Regions from separate parts of the Streptomyces sp. NPDC048637 genome, predicted to be linked through region 1. Evidence: riboswitches for the same ligand, from Rfam matches in the RefSeq annotation. Region 1 holds a riboswitch; each other region holds the start of a gene.
The links. Region 1 has a riboswitch for cobalamin ahead of AB0C46_RS31875 (prenyltransferase/squalene oxidase repeat-containing protein). Riboswitches for the same ligand answer to the same signal wherever they lie in the genome.
Positions count from the first base shown of each region.

Region 2: another riboswitch for cobalamin. It lies ahead of AB0C46_RS27720 (cobalamin biosynthesis protein); the one in region 1 lies ahead of AB0C46_RS31875 (prenyltransferase/squalene oxidase repeat-containing protein).
Region 3: another riboswitch for cobalamin. It lies ahead of thiI (tRNA uracil 4-sulfurtransferase ThiI); the one in region 1 lies ahead of AB0C46_RS31875 (prenyltransferase/squalene oxidase repeat-containing protein).

Region 1 is NZ_JBEZHQ010000036.1:9,438-16,610, reverse strand. Features, by position in the region: gene AB0C46_RS31885 (aldehyde dehydrogenase) at 1-826, opposite strand, end outside; gene AB0C46_RS31880 (MBL fold metallo-hydrolase) at 1,120-2,205, shown strand; cobalamin riboswitch at 2,547-2,708, shown strand; gene AB0C46_RS31875 (prenyltransferase/squalene oxidase repeat-containing protein) at 2,879-4,183, shown strand; gene AB0C46_RS31870 (SCO2322 family protein) at 4,183-4,869, shown strand; gene AB0C46_RS31865 (CbiQ family ECF transporter T component) at 4,866-6,032, shown strand; gene AB0C46_RS31860 (ATP-binding cassette domain-containing protein) at 6,029-7,173, shown strand, end outside.
Region 2 is NZ_JBEZHQ010000026.1:55,877-63,049, forward strand. Features, by position in the region: gene AB0C46_RS27700 (cobyrinate a,c-diamide synthase) at 1-36, opposite strand, end outside; gene cobO (cob(I)yrinic acid a,c-diamide adenosyltransferase) at 53-649, opposite strand; gene AB0C46_RS27710 (putative cobaltochelatase) at 649-2,772, opposite strand; gene AB0C46_RS27715 (cobyric acid synthase) at 2,828-4,423, opposite strand; gene AB0C46_RS27720 (cobalamin biosynthesis protein) at 4,420-5,427, opposite strand; cobalamin riboswitch at 5,557-5,713, opposite strand; gene AB0C46_RS27725 (hypothetical protein) at 5,914-6,351, shown strand; gene AB0C46_RS27730 (VWA domain-containing protein) at 6,357-7,173, shown strand, end outside.
Region 3 is NZ_JBEZHQ010000043.1:22,841-30,013, reverse strand. Features, by position in the region: gene AB0C46_RS34600 (multidrug effflux MFS transporter) at 1-1,086, opposite strand, end outside; gene AB0C46_RS34595 (helix-turn-helix transcriptional regulator) at 1,479-2,492, opposite strand; cobalamin riboswitch at 2,750-2,968, shown strand; gene thiI (tRNA uracil 4-sulfurtransferase ThiI) at 3,129-4,490, shown strand; gene cobF (precorrin-6A synthase (deacetylating)) at 4,487-5,305, shown strand; gene AB0C46_RS34580 (enoyl-CoA hydratase) at 5,540-6,331, opposite strand; gene mmsB (3-hydroxyisobutyrate dehydrogenase) at 6,328-7,173, opposite strand, start outside.

The DNA.
Region 1 (7,173 bases):
CGATGCCGGCCACCGCCGCGTCCAGATCCGCGTCCGGCAGGATCACCGCCGCGGATTTGCCGCCGAGCTCCAGCGTGACCCGGCTGAGATTGCGGGCCGCGACCTCCATGACCCGCTTGCCCGCCGCCACCGAGCCGGTGAACGACACCTGGTCCACGCCCGGGTGCCCGACCAGGTACTCGCTCACCTCGCGGTCCGCCGGCAGGATCGACAGCACCCCGGCCGGCAGCCCGGCCTCCGTCACGATCTCCGCGAGCAGGTACGCGTCCAGCGGGGTCTCCGGTGACACCTTCAGCACCACCGAGCAGCCGGCCAGCAGCGCCGGCGCGAGCTTGGCGGCGGCGGTGAACTGCGGGACGTTCCACGGCACCACGGCCGCGACCACTCCGGCCGGCTCCCGCCGCACCAGCAGCGGCCCCAGCACCCCGCTCCGCCGCTCCTCGAACGGGAAGTCGCGGGCCACCGTGAGCGCCGCGTCCCACACCAGCATCGCGGCCAGCGACTGCACCATGACACCGGAGGTGAACGGGGTGCCGTTCTCCGCGCTGATGACCCTGGCGATCTCCTCGCTGCGGGCCGCGAAGGCGTCCTTGATACGGGTCACCACCGCGATCCGGTCCGCCAGCGGGGTGTTCGCCCACACCCCGGACGCGAAGGACGCACGGGCCGCTGCCACCGCACGGTCGACATCGGCCCGCGAGGCGTGCGGCACCCGGCCGATGACCTGTTCGGTGTGGGGCGAGACGACCTCGATCGTGTCCCGGCCGGCCGGATCGGCCCACTCACCGCCTATGTAGAGCTTTCCGTGCTCGACGAGGTCGCTCATCGCTGCCGCCTCCTGCGGGTTGGCCGCCTGTCCGGCGATCCCTGCCGGTTCCCTGTCCTTGCCGAGGTGCATCGGACGCGCTTGCCGGCGGCGCATCCGACCCAAATCCTCGGCCTGCGCGTTCGCCGGCTCACCGCATCACGAACTGATACCAGTTCTAGTTCGAGGAGTCCACGGCACCGGCCGAATCCCAACTCACCCCAGCAGGAGGGGCATTTCAGGCCGCATTGAAACGAGTTCTAGTTATAGTGAGGCCGGGTACCGGGTGTAGGCCACACCGAGAGGGGACCGGGATGACCACGCAGGTGACCGACCACAAGGGCGGGGTGTGGAGCATCGCCGTTCCCATCCCGGACAACCCGCTCGGCCACACCCTCGTCCACCTCCTGGAGACCGACCGCGGGCCGGTGCTCATCGACACCGGCTGGGACGACCCGGACTCCTGGGACACCCTCGTCGCCGGCGTCACCGCCTGCGGGTTCGACCTCACCGATCTCCACGGCGTCCTGATCACCCACCACCACCCCGACCACCACGGTCTGTCCGCCAAGGTCCGGGAGGCCTCCGGCGCCTGGATCGCGATGCACGCCGCCGACACCGCGGTGGTCCGCCGCACACGCGCGGCCGAACCCGGCCAGTGGCTCGACTACCTGCTCACCAAGCTCGCGGCCGCGGGCGCACCGGACGACCATCTGGCGCCCCTGCGCACGGCACGCGCCACCGGAGGCGGCCGGAAACTGCCCGGCCGGCGGGCCGCACTGCCGGACCGCGGCATCGAACCCGGCGCGCTGCTCGACCTGCCGGGGCGCCGGGTGCGCGCCATCTGGACGCCCGGTCACACCCCCGGGCATGTGTGCCTCCACCTGGAGGAGGAACATCCCTCGGCGCGGGCCCCCGGCTTCGGCCGGCTGTTCTCCGGCGACCACCTCCTGCCCGGCATCACCCCGCACATCGGCCGGTACCAGGCCCCGGACGACGAGGGAGGTCCTCCCGGCCCGCACGACATGGCGAGCTTGCAGGAGGGCACCGACCCGCTGGGCGACTACCTCGACTCCCTCGAACGCGTCGGCCGGCTCGCCCCCGCCGAGGTACTGCCCGCGCACCAGCACGCCTTCGCCGACGCCGGCGGCCGGGTGCGCGAGCTGATCACCCACCACGAGGAGCGGCTGGCCCGGCTGCGAACCCTGCTCCAGGAACCGCGCACCGTCTGGCAGCTCGCCGTGGCCATGGAGTGGAACCGCCCCTGGGAGCAGATCCCGTACGGCTCCCGCAACATCGCTGTCTCGGAGGCCGAGGCCCATCTGCGCCGTCTGGTGAAGCTGGGGCATGCGGAGCGGGTGCCGGGCTCCGATCCGGTGAGGTACCAGGCGGTGGGGTAGCGGTCGTCTCGTCCTCGCGTTCTGTGGCGAATTCCGCGGCGATGCGGGGTGGGAGGGGGAGGGGGAGGGGGGACGAGCGGGCTGGTTGACGTGTACCCGGCGCCCGGCCGGTTCGGCGCATGGCCGGTTCGGCGCCCAGCCTCCGTGCGCTCGGCCCGTGACTGGCTCGCGCCCGGCTCCGTTCGCCCGGATCCGTTCGCCCGGCCCGTGACTGGCTCGCGCCCGGCCTGCGTGCCCGGCTTGTGCCCGGATCCCGTCCGCCCAGCTCGTGCGCGGCTCCGCCCGGCTCGCGTCTGGTTCGGTCGGCTCGTACGTGCGAGCGAGCGCCCGCCGGGTGCCGGTTAAGGTGTGCGGGACAACTTCATCCGTACCCGATCGGGGGAAGCCGGTGGAAATCCGGCGCTGACCCGCAACCGTGAGGACGGCCCGTCCGTACCGCGCCGGCTGACCCGGCAGGGACGGCCGTACGAGCCGGAGCACCCGAGAGGGCACGACCAAGGCTCCCGCCACCGGAACCGTCCGCCACACGGACGGCCGGTGCGCGGCACCGTCGAGGTATACGGAGCTGAGCCCGGTGCCACCGCGTCCGCGATCCAAGGGGATCGGCGCGCGGGTGGCCGGCCGAGCGTGGCTGCGTACATCGCCACGACCCGACCCGAGAGGCACCGACCCGATGGCCCCCATGGCTTCCATGGCTCACCAGGCCCCCCTGACGCACCCCGTCGCCCTCCTGGCGCGCCGCGCCGCCACGGCGCTGGCTGCCGCGGCGGTGCTGGGCGCGGCCGCTGCCCCCGCCGCGTACGCCGACTCCCCGTCCGCGTCCCCCAAGAAGCTGCCGGACGGCCTGTACGGCACCAAGGACCCGCAGTACGACGGGGTCTGGCGGCAGTCGCTCGCGCTGCTGGCACAGGACACGGTGGGGCTGCGGCCCGCGGCGCCCGCCGTGCGCTGGCTGGTCGGGCAGCAGTGCGCCGACGGCTCGTTCACCGCCTTCCGCGCCGAGCCCGGCAAGCCCTGCGACAGCAAGACCATGCGGGACACCAACCAGACGGCCGCCGCGGTGCAGGCGCTGGCCGCGCTCGGCGGGCACGGTGACGCCGTGAAGAAGGCCGTGGACTGGCTGAAATCGGTGCAGAACGAGGACGGCGGCTGGAGTTCGATGGCCGGTTCGGCCAGCGACGCCAACTCCACGTCCGTGGTCATCGGCGCCCTCGCGGCGGCGGGTGAGAAGCCGCAGTCGGTGACGTCGAAGAAGGGCGGCAAGACCCCCTACGACGGGCTGCTCACCTTCCAGCTGGGCTGCGACGCGAAGGAGGGCGAGCGCGGCGCGTTCACCTTCCAGCTCAAGGGCGCCGCCCCGAACGCCGACGCCACGGCGGCCGCCGCGACCGGAGCCCGCGGCAAGGGCTTTGTCGTCGCGCCCGCCGATCACCGGGAAGAGACCCCGGTCAAGCCGCTGAACTGCAAGGACGGGAGCGAGAAGGCGGGCAAGGGCGATCCGGCACAGGCAGCGGAGGGCGGCGGCGCCTACCTCGTCGCCCAGCTCGACAAGAACGGGCAGCATCTGCTCTCCGCGATGCCGGGCGCCGAGAAGCAGCCCGACGTCGGCAACACCGCCGACGCCGTGGTGGCGCTGGCGGCCGGCGGGCACGGTGCCGCCGCCGCGAAGCCGCTGAAGTGGCTGGAGAAGAACGCAGCGGACTGGGCCGGGCAGAGCGGCCCCGCCGCGTACGCCCAGCTGGTGCTGGCCGCGCATGCCACCGGCACCGACCCCCGCTCCTTCGGCGGCACCGACCTGGTGGCCGCGCTCAACGCCACCGGCCCCAAGCCGGCCGCCGCACCGCAAAAGGACACCGAGGACGCCGAGGACTCCACGGACGGCGGCAGCATCAGCGTGTGGTGGGTCATCGGCGTCGGCCTCGCCATCGGCGCCGGCATCGGGTTCCTGCTGAGCAACCGTAAGAAGAACCAGCTCTGATGCGGCGTACCAGGATCGCCGGCGCCGTGCTGCTGGCCGGTACGGTCACCGGCCTGGCCGCCGGGCCCGCGCAGGGGCAGGAGTATCGCTACTGGTCGTTCTGGGACAGCAAGGGCGGCTCCTGGACGTATGCCACCCAGGGGCCGGCCACCCTGCGGCCGGCCGACGGCGCGGTCGAGGGCTTCCGCTTCACCGTCGGCGCAGACTCCGCCGCGGCCGGCAAGCCGCGCACGGCCGCCGGCTTCGATGCGATCTGCCGCGACACCCCCGCCAAGGACGGCCGCAAGCGGATCGGCATCGTCCTGGACTTCGGCACCGCGGCGGACGCGCCCGGCGGCGAGCGGCCGCCGAAGGCCAGGTCGGAGTGTGCCCAGGTGTCCGAGGACGCCTCGGCGGGCGAGGCGCTGGCGGCGGTCGCCCGGCCGCTGCGCTACGACGCCAACGCCTTGCTGTGTGCCATCGCCGGCTATCCGAAGGCGGGGTGCGCGGAGGCCGTGAACGGGTCGAAGGGGGCCGGGGCCTCCGCTGCGCCGTCCGCGGGGGCGGCGGGGGACCGTGACGGCGCGAACGGCGGGGGCGACGGGAGCGGGGACGGCGGGCCGTCCGCCGGGCTGCTCGGCGGGGTCGCGGCCGTCGTCCTCCTGGGTGCGGCAGCGGTGTGGCAGGCACGCCGCCGACGCGGATGAGCGCCCCGCAGGCGACCCGCACCACCGCGCTGCACTCCGGCGCCTGGTGGCTGTGGGCGCTGGGCCTGGCCACCGCGGCCTCCCGCACCACCGATCCGCTGCTGCTGGGGCTGCTGGTGGGCGTGGCCGGGTATGTCGTCGCGGCGCGCCGCACGGACGCGCCGTGGGCCCGCTCGTACGGCGCGTTCGTCAAACTCGGGCTGGTCGTGATCGCCATCCGGCTGGTCTTCGCCTTCTTCCTCGGCTCGCCGATTCCCGGTACGCACACCCTCGTCACCTTGCCCGAAGTGCCGCTGCCGGACTGGGCGAAGGGCGTCCGGATCGGTGGCCGGGTCACCGCGGAGGGCATGGTCTTCGCCCTGTACGACGGGCTGAAACTGGCCACCCTCCTCATCTGTGTGGGCGCCGCCAATGCGCTCGCCAACCCCGCCCGGCTCCTGAAGTCCCTGCCCGGTGCGCTCTACGAAGCGGGCGTCGCGGTGGTCGTCGCGATGACCTTCGCACCGAACCTGGTCGCCGACGTCCAGCGGCTGCGCGCCGCCCGCCGGCTGCGCGGGCGTCCCGACCGCGGGTTCAAGGCACTCCTCCAGGTCGGGCTGCCGGTGCTGGAGGGTGCGCTGGAGCGTTCGGTGGCGCTGGCCGCGGCCATGGACGCGCGCGGCTACGGCCGCAGCGCCCAGGTGCCGCCCGCCGTACGGCACACCACGTCCGTGCTCACCCTCAGCGGGCTGCTCGGCGTCTGCGCAGGAACCTATGGGCTGTTGGGCGACACCGGGGGCGGCTACGGGCTGCCACTGCTCCTCGCCGGGCTGGCGGCGGCGCTCGCCGGGCTGTGGCTCGGTGGCCGCCGGACGGTGCGCAGCCGCTACCGACCCGAGCGGTGGGGCGCCCGCGCCTGGCTGGTCGCGGGCTCCGGCATGGCCGTCGCCGCCCTGATGATCTGGGCGAACGACTATGCGCCGGCCGCCCTGCACCCGCCCGCCGTCCCGCTCACCGCCCCCGTCCTCCCTCTCTGGCCGGCCGTTTCCGTTCTCGTGGGGCTGCTGCCCGCGTTCGTCGCCCCGCTCCCGTCGAGCGCGGACCGTGCCGGGTCCCGTGGTGCGTCCCGTGGCGGCCGCCGTGCCTCTGATGTCGATCCGTGTACGAAGGAGCCCACCCCGTGATCCGGTTCGAGCAGGTCTCGGTCACCTACGGTGATGCCGCGGCGCCCGCCGTCCAGGGCATCGACCTGACCGTCCCCGAGGGCGAACTGTGTCTCCTGGTCGGCCCGTCCGGCGTCGGCAAGTCCACCGTCCTGAACGCCGTCTGCGGCCTCGTCCCGCACTTCACCGGCGGCACTCTGCGCGGCCGGGTCACCGTCGACGGCCGTGACACCCGCACCCACAAACCGCGTGAACTGGCCGATGTCGTCGGCACCGTGGGCCAGGACCCGCTGGCCCACTTCGTCACCGACACCGTCGAGGACGAACTCGCCTACGGCATGGAATCGCTCGGCCTCACCCCCGAGGTGATGCGCCGCCGTGTCGAGGAGACCCTCGACCTGCTGGGCCTGGCCGAGCTGCGCGACCGTGCGATCACCACGCTCTCGGGCGGGCAGATGCAGCGGGTGGCGATCGGGTCGGTCCTCACCACCCACCCCAAGGTCCTGGTCCTCGACGAGCCGACCTCGGCGCTCGACCCCGCCGCGGCCGAAGAGGTGCTCTCCGTCCTCCAGCGGCTGGTGCATGACCTCGGTACCACGGTCCTGCTGGCCGAACACCGTCTGGAGCGCGTGGTCCAGTACGCCGACCAGGTCATCCTGCTTCCCTCCCCCGGCGCGCCCCCGGTCATGGGCACCCCCGCCGAGATCATGGCCGTCTCTCCCGTCCACCCTCCGGTCGTGGCCCTCGGCCGCCTCGCCCGCTGGTCCCCTCTCCCCCTCTCCGTCCGCGATGCCCGCCGCAAGGCCGCCCCCCTGCGCGAGCAGCTGACGGGCGTCCCGCCACAGGCGCCAGGAAGGGGCACGGGGGGCACGCCGGCAACGCCGGATGCTGCCGCGGACGTCTCCGGGCTCGGTGTGCGCCGGGGGCGGACCGAGGCGCTGCACGGGGTGGATCTGACCGTGCGGGGTGGCGAGACGATCGCTCTGATGGGGCGTAACGGTGCGGGGAAATCCACCCTGCTCACCACCCTCGTCGGGATGCATCAGCCGTCGTCCGGCACGGTGCGGGTCGGTGGCGCCGTCCCGCACCGCACCAGTCCCGGAGACCTCCTGCGGCATGTCGGGCTGGTCCCCCAGGAACCTCGTGACCTCCTCTACGCGGA
Region 2 (7,173 bases), on a different contig from region 1:
GGCGATCACCAGCCGGGGGATCGAACCGCCGCTCACGCCGCGCTCACCACGGTCACCATTCGATGCCCCGCTGGCCCTTCTGGCCCTCGTCCATCGGGTGCTTGACCTTGGTCATGTCCGTCACCAGATCGGCGAAGTCCAGCAGCGCCTCGGGGGCGCCCCGCCCGGTGATGACGACATGCTGGGTCCCGGGGCGGTCGCGCAGCACCGACACCACCTCGTCGGTGTCGATCCAGCCCCACTTCAGCGGATAGGCGAACTCGTCCAGCACCAGCAGCTTGTAGGTCTCCGCGGCCAGATCCCGCTTGACCTGCTCCCAGCCCTCGCGCGCCGCGTCCTCGCTGGAGGCGATGTCGCGCTGCACCCAGGACCAGCCCTCGCCCATCTTGTGCCAGGCGACGGTGCCGCCCTCACCGGACTCCCCGAGCACCTTCAGCGCCCGCTCCTCGCCGACCTTCCACTTCGCCGACTTCACGAACTGGAACACCCCGACCGGCCAGCCCTGGTTCCAGGCGCGCAGCGCCAGCCCGAAGGCGGCGGTGGACTTGCCCTTGCCCTGGCCGGTGTGGACGAACACCAGCGGACGGTTGCGGCGCTGGCGGGTGGTGAGCCCGTCGTTCGGTACGACGGACGGCTGTCCCTGCGGCATTACGCGGCCTTCCTGTTGCCTTGCACGGTCCGTACGAGCGCGGAGACGCTGTCCGCGCGCAGTTCGTCGAGGGTGATCGCGGTGCCCTGCAGCTCACGGGCCAGCTCGCCCGCAAGACCCAGCCGCACCGGACCCGCCTCACAGTCCACGACCACCGAGGCGGTGCCCTCACCGGCCAGCAGCCGGGCGGCGCGGCCGGCCCGCACGACGGGCTCCGGGCCGCCGGTCGCCCGGCCGTCGGTGACGACCACCAGCAGCGGCCGCCGCGAGGCATCCCGCATCCGCTCCACCCGCAGCACCTCATGGGCCCTCAGCAGGCCCTCGGACAGCGGCGTCCTGCCTCCCGTCGGCAGCTGCTCCAGCCGCGCCGCACCCGCCTCGACCGAGGACGTCGGGGGCAGCGCCAGCTCGGCGCCGGTCCCGCGGAAGGTGATCAGGCCGATCTTGTCGCGCCGCTGGTAGGCGTCCAGCAGCAGCGAGAGCACCGCGCCCTTGACCGCGCTCATCCGCTTCCGCGCCGCCATCGAACCGGACGCGTCCACGACGAACAGGACCAGATTGCCCTCCCGCCCCTCGCGTACCGCCTCGCGCAGATCGTCCCGGCGCACCACCAGTCCCCGCCCGCTGCGGCCACGGGCCCGCTGGTGCGGTGCCGCGGCCTGCACGGTCGCCGACAGATGCAGCTTGCCCAGGGCGCCCTGGGGACGCCGGGCCCCGGTGGTCCGGCCATGGGCGGTCCGGGCACGGGAGCGGCGGCCGTCCGCGCCCTCGCCCAGGCCCGGCACATCGAGGCGCCGGGTCTTGAACGGCTCGGTGGCCCCGACCGCCGCCTTCTCCCCGGCCGCGCCGCCCTGAGGCGCGCTCTCCGGCTCGGGCTCGGGCTGCTCGGCCTGTCCGGGCTGCTCGGGGGCCTGGGGAGACTGCGGGGCCTCCCGGTCCTGCTGGTGCGGGAGTTCGGCCTCCGGCGGGAGCGGCGACTCCTCCGGCCCGCCCTCCTGCGGCGGATGCCCGCCGCCGTCGGGGCCGCCCCCGTCGGGACCGCCGTCCGGACCGTCCGGCTCCGGGTCGTCGTCGCCGTCCGTGCCCTCGTCCGCGCCGCCGAACTCCTCCAGCGTCTGGTCGAGCTTGTCCTCGTCCAGGCCGGGGGCGTCGAAGGGGTTGCGGCGCCGGCGGTGCGGCAGCGCCAGCAGCGCCGCCTGCCGGACGTCCTCCTCCCGGACGTCCGTCCGGCCCGCCCATGCGGCCAGCGCCGTGGCGGTACGCGCCATTACGATGTCCGCGCGCATCCCGTCCACCTCGAACGCGGCACAGGTCGCGGCGATCTGCCGCAGCGCCGCATCGCCCAGCGTCACCCGCGGCAGCAGCTCCCGGGCCGCGGCGATACGCCCGCGCAGCTCGTCCTCCTCGGCCGCCCAGTCGGCCGCGAAGCCGGCCGGATCGGCGTCGTAGGCCAGCCGGCGCCGGACGACCGACACCCGCTGGTCGGGCTCGCGCGAGGCGGCCACCTCGACGGTGAGGCCGAACCGGTCCAGCAACTGCGGCCGCAGCTCGCCCTCTTCGGGGTTCATCGTCCCCACGAGCAGGAAGCGGGCCGCGTGCCGTACGGAGACACCTTCGCGCTCCACGTACGAGGCGCCCATGGCGGCCGCGTCCAGCAGCAGGTCTACGAGGTGGTCATGGAGCAGATTGACCTCGTCGACGTACAGGATGCCGCGGTGCGCATCCGCCAGCAGGCCGGGTTCGAAGGCCTTCACGCCCTCCGACAGCGCCCGCTCGATGTCCAGCGCGCCGACCAGCCGGTCCTCGGAGGCGCCGACGGGCAGTTCGACCATCCGCGTCGGGCGCTCCTCGACGGCACCCGTCTCATGCGGCCCGTCGGGACAGCCGGGGTCGGGCACGGCCGGGGCGCAGGCGAAGCGGCAGCCGCTGATCACGTCCACGGCCGGCATCAGTGCCGACAGCGCCCGGACGGCGGTGCTCTTGGCGGTGCCCTTCTCCCCGCGGACCAGCACGCCGCCCACCGCGGGGCTCACCGCGTTCAGCAGCAGCGCGAGCCGCAGATCGTCCATCCCGACCACTGCGGTGAAGGGGTACTGCGGGGTCGTGTTGTGCGCGGTTGTCATGCTGTGTCGTCCTCCACGTCGCCGTCGAGCTCCGGATTCGTCGTGTGTGTACCCCTCATGGCGCCCCCGGAGGCACGAACGGCAGTCCCTCCGGCACCCCTTCCTCGATCAGCCGCAGCAGCGCGCCGGTGTCCGCGTGCTCCTCGATCAGATCGCCCAGCCGGTCCAGCTGCTCCTCGCGCAGGGTGGCGAAGCTGGTGCCGGGGGCCGGGACGAACGCCCGGCCCGCGTCCGCCGCGACCCGCCGCAGGAACGCCCGGCGGAAGCCGTCGCTCTCCAGCGCGCCGTGCCAGTGCGTGCCCCATACGGAGCCGACCCGGCAACCGTCCAGGCTGCGCCCTTGGCCATCGGAGATGAACGCCTCATCCCCGCCGGTCACTTCGGCGACACCATGGTGGATCTCGTACCCCTCCACCGGCTCGCCCAGCGCCTCGCCGGACGGCCGCGCGAGCGTCTTCTCCACCGCGAACCGCACCCGTACGGGCAGCAGCCCCAGCCCGTCGACCGCGCCCGCCTTGGACTCGACCTCGTCCTCGATGTGCGCGCCCAGCATCTGGTAGCCGCCGCAGATGCCCAGCACCGGCCGGCCCTCGGCGGCCCGCCGGGCGATCGCGTCCGCCAGCCCGCGCTCCCGCAGCCACTCCAGCGCCCGCACCGTGCCCCGGGTCCCCGGCAGCACCACCAGGTCGGCGTCGGCGAGGTCCTCGGCCCGGTCCACGAACCGCACCACCACACCCGGTTCGGCGGCCAGTGCGTCCACGTCCGTGAAGTTCGACATCAGCGGTACGGCACAGACCGCCACCCGCAGCACATCCGCGCCGTGCGGCGGAGCCACCACGCTCTCGCGCACCGCGCCCCGCAGCGACACCCGCAGGCCGTCCTCCTCGTCGATGCCGAGCCCGTGCGCGAAGGGCAGCACGCCCAGCGTCCGCCGCCCGGTGAGGCCGCGCAGCATCTCCAGCCCCGGCTCCAGCAGCGTCACATCGCCCCGGAACTTGTTGACCAGATACCCCGCGACCAGCGCCTGGTCCTCCTTGGACAGCAGCGCCGTGGTGCCGAAGAACGAGGCGAACACCCCGCCGCGGTCGATGTCGCCGACCACGACCACCGGGATACGGGCGGCCCGCGCGATCCCCATGTTCACGATGTCGGTCCGCCGCAGATTGATCTCGGCGGGGCTGCCGGCGCCCTCACAGATCACCGCGTCATGGGTACGCCGCAGCTCCTGAAGGCAGTCGGTCACCGTCCCGAGCAACTGCTCCCGGTGGCCCGCGTAAGGCGTCTTCCCCGCGGACGACGCCCCGAAGTACCCCCGGGCACTGAGCTCGCCGACCGGCTTCCCCAGCAGCACCACCTGGCTGCTGCGGTCGCTGCCCGGCTTGAGCAGGACGGGGTTCATCAGCGCGGTCGGCTCCACCCGCGCCGCGGCGGCCTGCATCGCCTGGGCCCGTCCGATCTCCGCGCCCTCGCGCGTGACGAACGAATTCAGCGACATGTTCTGCGCCTTGAAGGGCGCCACCCGGATGCCCTGCCGGACCAGCCAGCGGCAGATGCCCGCCGTCACCACGCTCTTGCCGGCGTCGGACGTCGTACCGGCCACCAGCAGCCCACCGCCGACCGCCCCGCCGGATGCCTTCAACCGCCCGTTCACCGGCTCCTCCTGCGCCGGGAACCCGGCTGTCGTGTGCGCAGCGCCGCGCCGGCCACCAGCCGCGCCGCCACCGTCGTCGCCAGCGCCAGCGCGCTCACCCGGCGGGAGAGCCGCACCGCCCGCTCGATGTCGGGCGCCGCCACCGGCGGCGCCGCGCCGTTGAGCACCGGACGGTGTTCCACCCGCCCGCCGTACGCCAGTGTGCCGCCCAGCCGTACGCCCAGCGCCCCCGCGAACGAGGCCTCCACCGGGCCCGCGTTGGGGCTCGGATGCGCACCGCCGTCCGCCCGCCAGGCCCGCAGCGCACCGCGCCGGTCGGGGCCCGCGAGCACGGTCAGCGCGGCGGTCAGCCGGGAGCCGGGCCAGCCGGCGAGATCGTCGAGCCGGGCCGCGGCCCAGCCGAAGCGGCGGTAGCGCGCCGACTTGTGCCCCACCATCGCGTCCAGAGTGTTCACCGCGCGGAACGCCACCAGGCCGGGCACGCCGCCCAGCGAGCCCCACACCAGGGCGCCCACCACCGCGTCGGAGGTGTTCTCGGCGACCGACTCCACCACGGCGCGGGCCATCTGCGGCCCGTCCAGCGCCTGCGGATCGCGCCCGCACAGATGCGGCAGCCGCTCCCGCGCCACGTCCAGATCACCCGCCGTCAGCGCCCCGCCGACGGCCCGTGCCTCCCGGCCGAGCGAGGTGCCGCCCAGCACGGCCCAGACCGTCGCCGCGGTCAGCGCGACCCCCGCGCCACCACGGAGCGACAGCGGAGAAGCGGGAGCGGTGCCCCGCACGGCGCGCTGGAGCAGCGCGGCACCGGCGGCAGCACCGCCCGCGCACAGCGCGGTATGGACCGCCCCGTAGCCGCGGTGGTCGCGCCACAGCCGGCGCTCGACGGCGCCCGCGGCCCGGCCGAACGCGGCCACCGGATGGCCGCGCCGCGGATCCGCCGCGATCAGGTCGCCGAGAAAGCCGAGGGCCGCGCCGCACGCATATCCCGCGTGTTCGCCGCGCATCGGATCAGCCCGCCGTCAGGCCTCGAAAGGGACCTGCGGCAGCGGGCAGTGGGGATCTCACGGGGCGGCCGGGCATGGCGGTATGTCCTCACTCAGGGTCCGCGCCCTGGCTCGACGTGACGGCGACAAGAGTCTCCTGGCTCCCGGATCGGCGTGTCCTCCGGCCTTCCAGTCCCGCGCACGTCAGCCGAATCCGACGTGTGCGAGGCGGACCGTGGCCTTCGCTGGAGGAACGCTCCCCGGTGACAGTGGCGGGACCGCGCCGGATTCGCACCGGACTTCCTCAGCTGTCGCCGAATGGCTCCGGCAGTCCACCACGCCCCGCGAATGCCCGTCAACTCACCCTTGACCTGCGACGCTGCCGTATGGCAGGCGCTGTGGTGCACGCCACAGCGTGGCAGTCGGGTCACAGACGGTTGCCTGCACACCTGATCCCGCGTCACTATCTGGTGCACGGCGACGGGGCCGCCGGAAGGGGGCCGGGGGATGCCGCAGCGCGCTGACCGTCATGAGATCCGTATCAGGATCACGGGCACCAACAATCCTGACCAGGACGTCGAGGACCTCAAGGCCTGGCTGGAGCGGGAGCCCTGGCTGACCCAGCGGGCGCACGACTGGGAACTGCGGCCGTCGGGGGAGTGCGACGAGGGCCCCGGCGACATGGCCATCGGCGTCGACGACCTGATCCTGGTCGTCGTCGGCGCGGTCGCCGCCGAGATCACCAAAAGCCTGAGCATCGCCCTGCGCGAATGGCTGCGCCGCCGCAGGGAGGAACGCGACACCGGCGAACGGCCCGCCGTGGCGGTCGGCGGCGGGGACGGCGAGCTGCGCGCACTCGGCGACCCCGGACCGGGCGCCCCGGCCCCCGGACGCCCCGATCCCGGCAGCCCGGCGAACGGGGGCGGCAGCACCACCGGGGACTGAGCCGGATGTCCGAATACGACGCACGGGGCAAGGTCAACCGGGCGCTGCTGATCTGTGTCGACGACTACCGGCATCTGCGTCCGCTCCCGGCGGTGCGGGACAACCCCCAGGAACTGGAGCGGGTCCTGCTCGCTCCCGGCACCGATCTGTTCACCAAGGGCGAGGTCGTCATCTGCCGGCCCCAGGAGCCATGGGAGGTCGAACAGGCGCTGGACACCGTCACCCAGGAGGCCCGCGGACTGCTGCTGGTCTACTTCTCCGGCCACGGCCGGGTGGGCCCGGACGGCGGCAATCTCCAGCTCATGGTCGGTGCGTCGGAACGGCGTCACAAGACCGTCTCCTGGCAGGACATGGTGCTGTCCTACCTGGACAACGCACGGGCCGACCGGATCGTGATCGTCCTGGAGTGCTGTTACGCCGGCAACGCCGGTGAAGCCTTCCACGCCTGCCGCACCCCCATGTCGCTGCTGATGGCCGCGCAGCCCAACCGCCGGATCTTCAGCGGCGAGGAGCCCACCGGCGGCAGCGTCTTCACCCGCGCCCTGCGGCAGACCCTCGAACAGGGCATCCCCGGCAAGCGGTTCGTCACCTTCGAGGACCTCGTCCGGGAGCTGCGGGAACAACTCGCCGGAGAGCGGACCCCGATGGGCGACGTCTGGGAGCCCCGCTCCGCGAAGCAGAACACCGTCGACGACGTCATCCTGTCCTTCGCCACCCCCGAGATCCGGCCGCCCACCCCGCTGCGGGTCCGCTTACGCCGCCGGCTGAACGCCTCCTTCCGGCACTGGTTCCGCATCCTGATGGTGCTGGCGATCATCCTCG
Region 3 (7,173 bases), on a different contig from region 1:
CGCGCCGAGCACGAACTGGGCGCCACCGAGCAGGCCGGAGGCGGCTCCGGGGGCATCGCTGCCGACCGCGAGGATGATGGCCGTCGACGCGGGCAGCAGCAGTCCGAAGCCGGACGTCAGACCGAACAGGCAGGCCCATGTGGTGGGGAACGTGCTGATGCCGATGGCGAGCAGGGTCACCAGCGTGATCAGGGAGAGCACGGTGATGGCCACGCCGATGGCGAGCAGAGAGTTGAGCCGTACGCGCCCGGCCAGCCGCCCGAATATCGTTCCGGCCACTACGGTGCCGACGGCGTTCGTGGCGAAGACGAGGCTGTACACCGTGGGCGACAAGCCGTAGATGCCTTCGAAGACGAAGGGCGAGCCGGTGATGTAGGCGAACAGGGCGGCCAGGCCACCTCCCATGACGAGGAGGTAGCCGACCAGTTCGCGACGCCGGAGCAATCCGCCCATCGCGGCGAACACGGCTCGCAGACCGCCGGTCCGGCGCCGCTCGATGGGCAGCGATTCGGGAACCCATGACCAGACCGCGGCCCACAACAGCAGCCCGGTCACGGCCAGCGCCACGAACACCAGACGCCACGAGCCGACGCCGAGCATGAGGCCGCCGACCACCGGCGCCAGAATCGGCGCGGTCGACCCGGTCACGCTCAGCGTGGTGAGTTGACGGGCCGCGTGGGTGCCGGTGAACCGGTCGCTGATGACCGCCCGTCCGATGACGATCCCCGCACTGCCGGCGATGCCTTGCAGCAGTCGGGCCACGTCGAACACGGCGATGGACGGAGCGAACGCGCAGACCAAGGACAACGCGGTGAACAGGCCGGAGCCGGCCAGGAGGAGGCGTCGTCGCCCCATCGCGTCGCTGACCGGCCCGAGCACGACCTGGCCGACGGCGAGCCCGGCGAGGCAGGCCGTCAGGGAGAGTTGAACGGCCGTTTTCGAGGTTCCGAACGAGGTGACGATCTGAGGGAAGCCGGGCGCGTACATGTCGATCGCGAACGGCGATACCGCCGAGAGCCCGCCGAGGACGAGCACGAGTCGCCCCGTTCCGGTCCGAGCACTCGCGGTGTCGATGCTGACGGTCATCGGTCTCCATCCGAGGGTGCCTGCTGTGAGCGATACCTGGATCGCACGGAAGGACTCCCCTCTGTCGCGTTTGTCGTCGTGTCGCAGCTGTGGACATGGCCGCGCCGGGGCCGTCGCTGCCACCGACCGGATTCGGTCGAGGCGCTGCCGCTCCTCGGCGATGGAGGAATCTGTCCGGTCGGCGACGCCGAAGGTTCATACCGAACGTGACGCCGAAGTTCCTGCCGAACGTGACGCCGAAGGTCATGCCGAAGCGTGGCGCCGAAGGTGATGCTCACGACAAGGCGACGGCGGTGCGACCGCTGCGTCTCACATCGTCGGTGCCGGGGCCGCGCCGCAGTGTGGAGCGAGGGGGCCGGGGATGTGGAGCGCGGTGCCTGCCCCGACGGGTGTCAGGAGTGCGCCCGCCTGAACCGGGCGGGGGTGGTGCCCCGGTCGCGCCGGAAGGCGTAGCCGAAATTGCTGGGTGAGGCGTAGCCGACCTCGTGCGCGATCCGGGCCACCGGCCAGTCGGTCTCGACGAGCAGAGCCGCGGCCCGGTCGAGGCAGCGGCGTCGGTGGTACTCCCTCACCGACGTCCCGTACAGCGCGCGGAACCCGGTGCCGAGGCGCCGGACCGACATCGACGACGCACGGGCCAGACCGGCCAGCGTCGGCGGTGCGTGGCGTTCCCGCCAGAGCAGCTCGGGGACGCGGCGCAAGGCGGCCACCTCGTGGTCGTCCAGAGCGCGGTCCCGGGCGTCTGCGGGCGGCGCGGTGACCGTGAGCCCGTCGATCAGTGCGGCCAGCGCCGCCACGAGCCGCGATTCCATGAACAGCGGGCGCCCCGGGGACGAGCGCCGGTGCAGGAAGATCTCCTCCAGCGGACCGGCCACCGGGCGCAACGCGGCGGACCGGCCCAGATACCGCTCGCGCGCGGCCTTCTCCGGTCCGATGGCCGGTAGGGCGCCTGTGCCGAGACCGCCGAGGTAGGACTCCAGCCCGGTCCAGGACCCGGTGATCGACACCGCCCGGTACCGCTCAGCGTCGCCGTGTGCGACGACGCCTTCGGTGGCACAACGGGGGCTCAGCGACACCGAGCGGGCGTGCAGGTCGCCGGCGCCGGCGGTGGCGTCCCTGATGTGCATGCGCCCGTCGACGCAGTGCTCCAGCTCGAAGTGGTCGCCCGGGAAGGCGTACCCGACCTGGTGCCCTCCGGCGAAAGCGACGTCGTAGCGGACGATGTGGAACCCGCTCCGCAACGACGTCACCTCGATCGTGCCGTCGCCGACCTCCGGACGGAGCCGGTGCCGGACGGTGCCGTCGCGGCTTTCGTCGGCCTGTGCGATCGACGCGTAGTACGCCGCGTACGTCGCATCCAGCGCGGCGGAACCGACCGCGCCGGCGAGCTGGTGAACCCGGGTCACGAGCGGGCAGTTTACCCCTCCCCCAGCACCTGGAGCGTGTTCATGAAGACGGCTGCACGGCACGCGCACCGGCCGGCCTTGCTCCTCAACGACCGTGCTGCGGAGGGCCTACGCCTCGTGCCTGGACGGGGAGGACTGCCTGGCGCACGGGCACCTCCTCGGCGCGCTCGGCCAGCGCAGCGGATGAGGGCCGGCCAAGAGGAACACCGGCGTCGCAGGCACCCGCCTCCCCGACACGGACCCCGCGCCGGCTTGTCTACCCTGGACCCGCAGCTGGTTCGCCCCGCCCGCCAGTCGGGGTGTCGTAAGAGGGAAGCCGGTGGGAGTCCGGAACTGCCTCGCAGCGGTGAGTGGGAACGACCGCCGTCATGAAGCACTGGGTCCGTGTGTGGCCCGGGAAGCGACGGCCAGTAGGTGTCCCGTCCTTCGGGAGGTGCCCACGAGTCCGAAGACCTGCCACTGCTCGTGCGGGGTGCGATCACCGCGCACGTATCCACGGCGACCCGGTAGCGGGACGTAGAGCGAGTGGTGCGTTCTCCCCACCCTGCCCAGGGCAGGAGTGGGCGGGCCCGCCTCCCGTTCACGGCTCGGGACCGGTCCTCACGATCCTCACGACGACTCGCGAAGGAGAGTTTCGTGCCCGGCGATCCGAGCATTCCCTCCGTCCCCTCCCCCGGAACGCCCCGCCCCGGCGGGCCCTGTGTCCTGCTCAAGCACGGTGAGATCTTCCTCAGGGGCCGCAACCGGCACCGGTTCACCGAGCGGCTGCACGACAACCTCCGCAGCGCCTTGCAGGGCATCGGCGGTTCCACGTGGATCAAGTCCGGTCAGGACGTCACCGTGCTCGGTGGTGAGGTCCCGCTGGAGGACCTTGTGGAGCGCGCCCGCCGGGTGATCGGGTTCAACTCGGTGGAGCCCGCCCTGCGCGTCCCGAGCACCGTGGCGGACCTCACCACGGCAGCCGTGGACGCGCTCGCCGGCGTCCGGGCCGAGCGGCCCGGGATCAGTTTCGCCGTGCGGGTCAAGCGACGGGACAAGAGCTTCGAGATGACCTCGTCGCAGTTCGAGCGGTTTCTCGGGGCGCGGGTCCAGGAAGCTCTGGGAGGTCTGCCGGTGAATCTCTCCAGCCCGGATGTGCGGGTCTCGGTCGAGATCGATCGTAAGGAGAGTTATGTCTCCTGGACCCGACACCAGGGGCCGGGCGGACTGCCCGTCGGTTCCAGCGGACGCGCCCTGGTGTTGCTCTCCGGTGGCTACGACTCGCCGGTGGCGGCCTACCGGGCGATGCGTCGCGGACTGCGCTGCGACTTCGTCCACTTCACCGGTGCTCCGTACACGAATGCCGCTTCCGTGTACAAGGCTTACGCGCTCGCCCGGGAACTCAACCGCTACCAGCCCGGTGGGCAACTGCATGTCATCGCCCTCGGCCACGCGCAGAAGCAGTTGGCCATCGCGGGGGCCGGCCGGCTTCAGGTCGTCGCACAGCGACGGCTGATGGTCCGCGCCGCTTCCGCGCTGGCGGGCCGGCCCCGTGCCGAGGCCCTGGTGACGGGCGACAGCCTGGGGCAGGTGGCCAGCCAGACCCTGGCGAACATGGCCGCCGTCGACGAGGCCGCCACCCTGCCGGTGCTGCGGCCGCTGGTCGGCTGGGAGAAGCAGGAGATCATCGACGAGGCCCGGTCCATCGGCACCGCGGAGATCTCCGTGCTGCCGGACGAGGACTGCTGCAAGCTCCTCGCCCCGCCCCGGGTCTCCCTCCGGGCCGGGCTGACGGGCCTGCGCACAGTGGAGAAGCGGCTCGACCTGGACGACGTGGTGGCGGGTCTGCTGCGTGAGGTGCAGGTCATGTACCCGGGAGAGACCGGCGGGGACGGGGAGACCGGCGCGGACGACGGGGACGGGGAGGCCTGCGCGGACGGCCCGGACGGCGGACCCGCGTCCGGCCGCCCCGGTCCGGCCGTGTGCGCGGCGGAGCCGTCCGGGGCGGTGCCGTCATGACCGGGGAGGGCCTGCGGCGGATCCGTGTGATCGGGATCGGCTCGGGAGATCCGGAGCATCTGACGCTGGCCGCCGTGCGGGCCATGCGGGACTGTGAGGTGTTCTTCCTGCTCGACAAGGGCGCGCGGGCGTCCGAACTGACCCGGCTGCGCAGGGAGCTGGTGGCCGAGCACGCCGGCCCCGGGCACCGGGTGGTCGAGGCCGAGGACCCGCGGCGCGACCGCTCCCCCGCGAGCCCGGCCGGCTATCAGGCGCAGGTCGTGGACTGGCGCCACCGCCGCGCCGCCCTGTACGAGCGGCTCCTCCGGGACGAGCTGGCACCGGGCCGGACCGGCGCGTTCCTGGTGTGGGGTGACCCCGCGCTCTACGACAGCACGATCGACACGCTGGAGGAGGTCGCCGCCCGGGGTGCGGTGCCCTTCACGTACGACGTGATTCCCGGGGTGAGCAGCGTCTCGGTGCTGGCCGCGCGCCACCGTACGACGCTGACCCGGCTCGGCCGTCCGGTCCGGATCGCCCCCGGGCGTCACGTCGCCGGGTCCGGGCTCGCCGCGGGCGAGGACGTCGCCGTGATGCTCGATGTCGGTGCGGCGCTCACCGCCCACCGGGAGGAGGGCTGGTGGATGTACTGGGGCGCCTATGTCGGCACACCTGAGGAGCTGCTGGTCTCCGGTCCGCTGGCCGAAGCCGCCGACCGGGTACTGGAGTTGCGTGCCGCGGCCCGGGAGCGTCATGGCTGGATCATGGATGCCTGTCTGCTGCGCGACGACGGTCCCGAGCCGTCGGAAGGTGCCGGTCCAACGGCCTCCTGCTAGCTCCGCTCTGCCGTCACCTCCCGCTGCCGTGAGCTGCCTCCTGATGCCCGGCCCCCGGCCGGCTGTGCTGCGGTGCGCGGCCACTTGATGCCCGTGTCAGGCGCCGGTGCGCTTCCACCGCCCCCGTTCTCGGGCCGTCCCCACGGCGCGGTGACGGCAGCATCAGGCGCCCGCTTCACCTTCGGCGTGGGCCCCGCCCTGAGGCATGGGCCCACGCCGAAGGCGGTCCGCCACTCAGCGATGGAGGAACTCCGGCGGCCGCTTGTCGGCGAAGGCGCTCATGCCCTCCTTCTGGTCCGCGGCCGCGAACACTGCGTGGAACAGCCGCCGTTCAAAGCGGACGCCCTCGGTGAGGGTCGTCTCGAAGGCCCGGGAGACCGCCTCTTTCGCCATCATCGCTACGGGAAGGGACATTCCCGCGACGGTCTCGGCGACCGCGAGGGCCTCGCCGAGCAGGTCGTCCGCGGGGATGACCCGGGAGACCAGGCCGGCCCGCTCCGCCTCGGTGGCGTCCATGGTGCGACCGGTCAGGCACATCTCCATCGCCTTGGCCTTGCCGACGGCGCGGGTCAGCCGCTGGGAGCCGCCGATGCCCGGGATGACGCCCAGCTTGATCTCCGGCTGCCCGAACACGGCGGTGTCGGCGGCCAGCAGGATGTCGCAGAGCATGGCGAGTTCGCAGCCACCACCGAGGGCGAAGCCGGAGACGGCCGCGACTGTCGGGGTGCGCAGCCCGCCCAGCCGGTCCCAGGCGGTGAACCAGTCGCTGAGATACATGTCGAGATAGCCCTGCGGGGCCATCTCCTTGATGTCGGCTCCGGCCGCGAACGCCTTCGCCGACCCGGTGAGGACGAGGCAGCCGACGTCCGGGTCCCGGTCGAGGGCCTCGGTGGCCGCGACGACTTCGGTCATGACCTGGAGGCTGAGGGCGTTGAGTGCCTTGGGGCGGTTGAGGGTCACCAGGGCGGTGCGGCCCTTGCGTTCGACGAGGATGGTCTCGTACGCCGTCTCCTGGGGAGGGGTCATGCGGGGGTGCCGCCCTTCTCGTAGTTCTCGGGTCCGGTCCTGTGCTCGGTGGTGGCTTCGTCCCTCAGGGTCCGCAGGATCCCAGAGAAGTCCTCGTCCGCGCCGCCTCCCGCCGCATACGCGGCGTACAACTCCGCCGCCTTCAGGCCGAGTTCGGCGGGTACGCCGCCCGCCCGTGCGGCGCCGGCGGCCAGGCCGAGGTCCTTGGCCATCAGCGAGGCTGCGAAACCGGGCAGGTAGTCGCGGTTGGCGGGGCTGGTGGGGACGGGTCCCGGAACGGGGCAGTTGACGGTCAGCGCCCAGCACTGGCCGGACGCGGTGGAGGCCACGTCGAAGAGCGCCTGGTGGGACAGGCCGAGGCTTTCGCCGAGGACGAAGGCCTCGCTGACAGCGATCATCGAGATGCCGAGGATCATGTTGTTGCAGATCTTCGCGGCCTGTCCCGCGCCGGTCCCGCCACAGTGCACGGCCTTCCGGCCCATCGCGGCGAGCAGCGGCTCGGCCTCGGCGAACTCGGCCTGCGCACCGCCCACCATGAAGGTGAGGCCGGCGGCCTCGGCGCCGACCACACCGCCGGAGACAGGGGCGTCCAGGGCGCGCATCCCGGCGGCGACGGCGGCTTCGTGGGCGGAGCGCGCATCGGCGACGTCGATGGTCGAGCAGTCGATGAACAGCGTGCCGGGCCGGGCGGCGGTCAGCAGCCCCTCGTCCCGGTACAGGGCCAGGACATGACGCCCCGCGGGCAGCATGGTGATCACCACGTCCGCCGCGGTCGCGACCGCCACCGACGAGCCGGCGGCCTCGACTCCGGCGGCGGCAGCGGCGGCGAGGAGGCCGGGCAC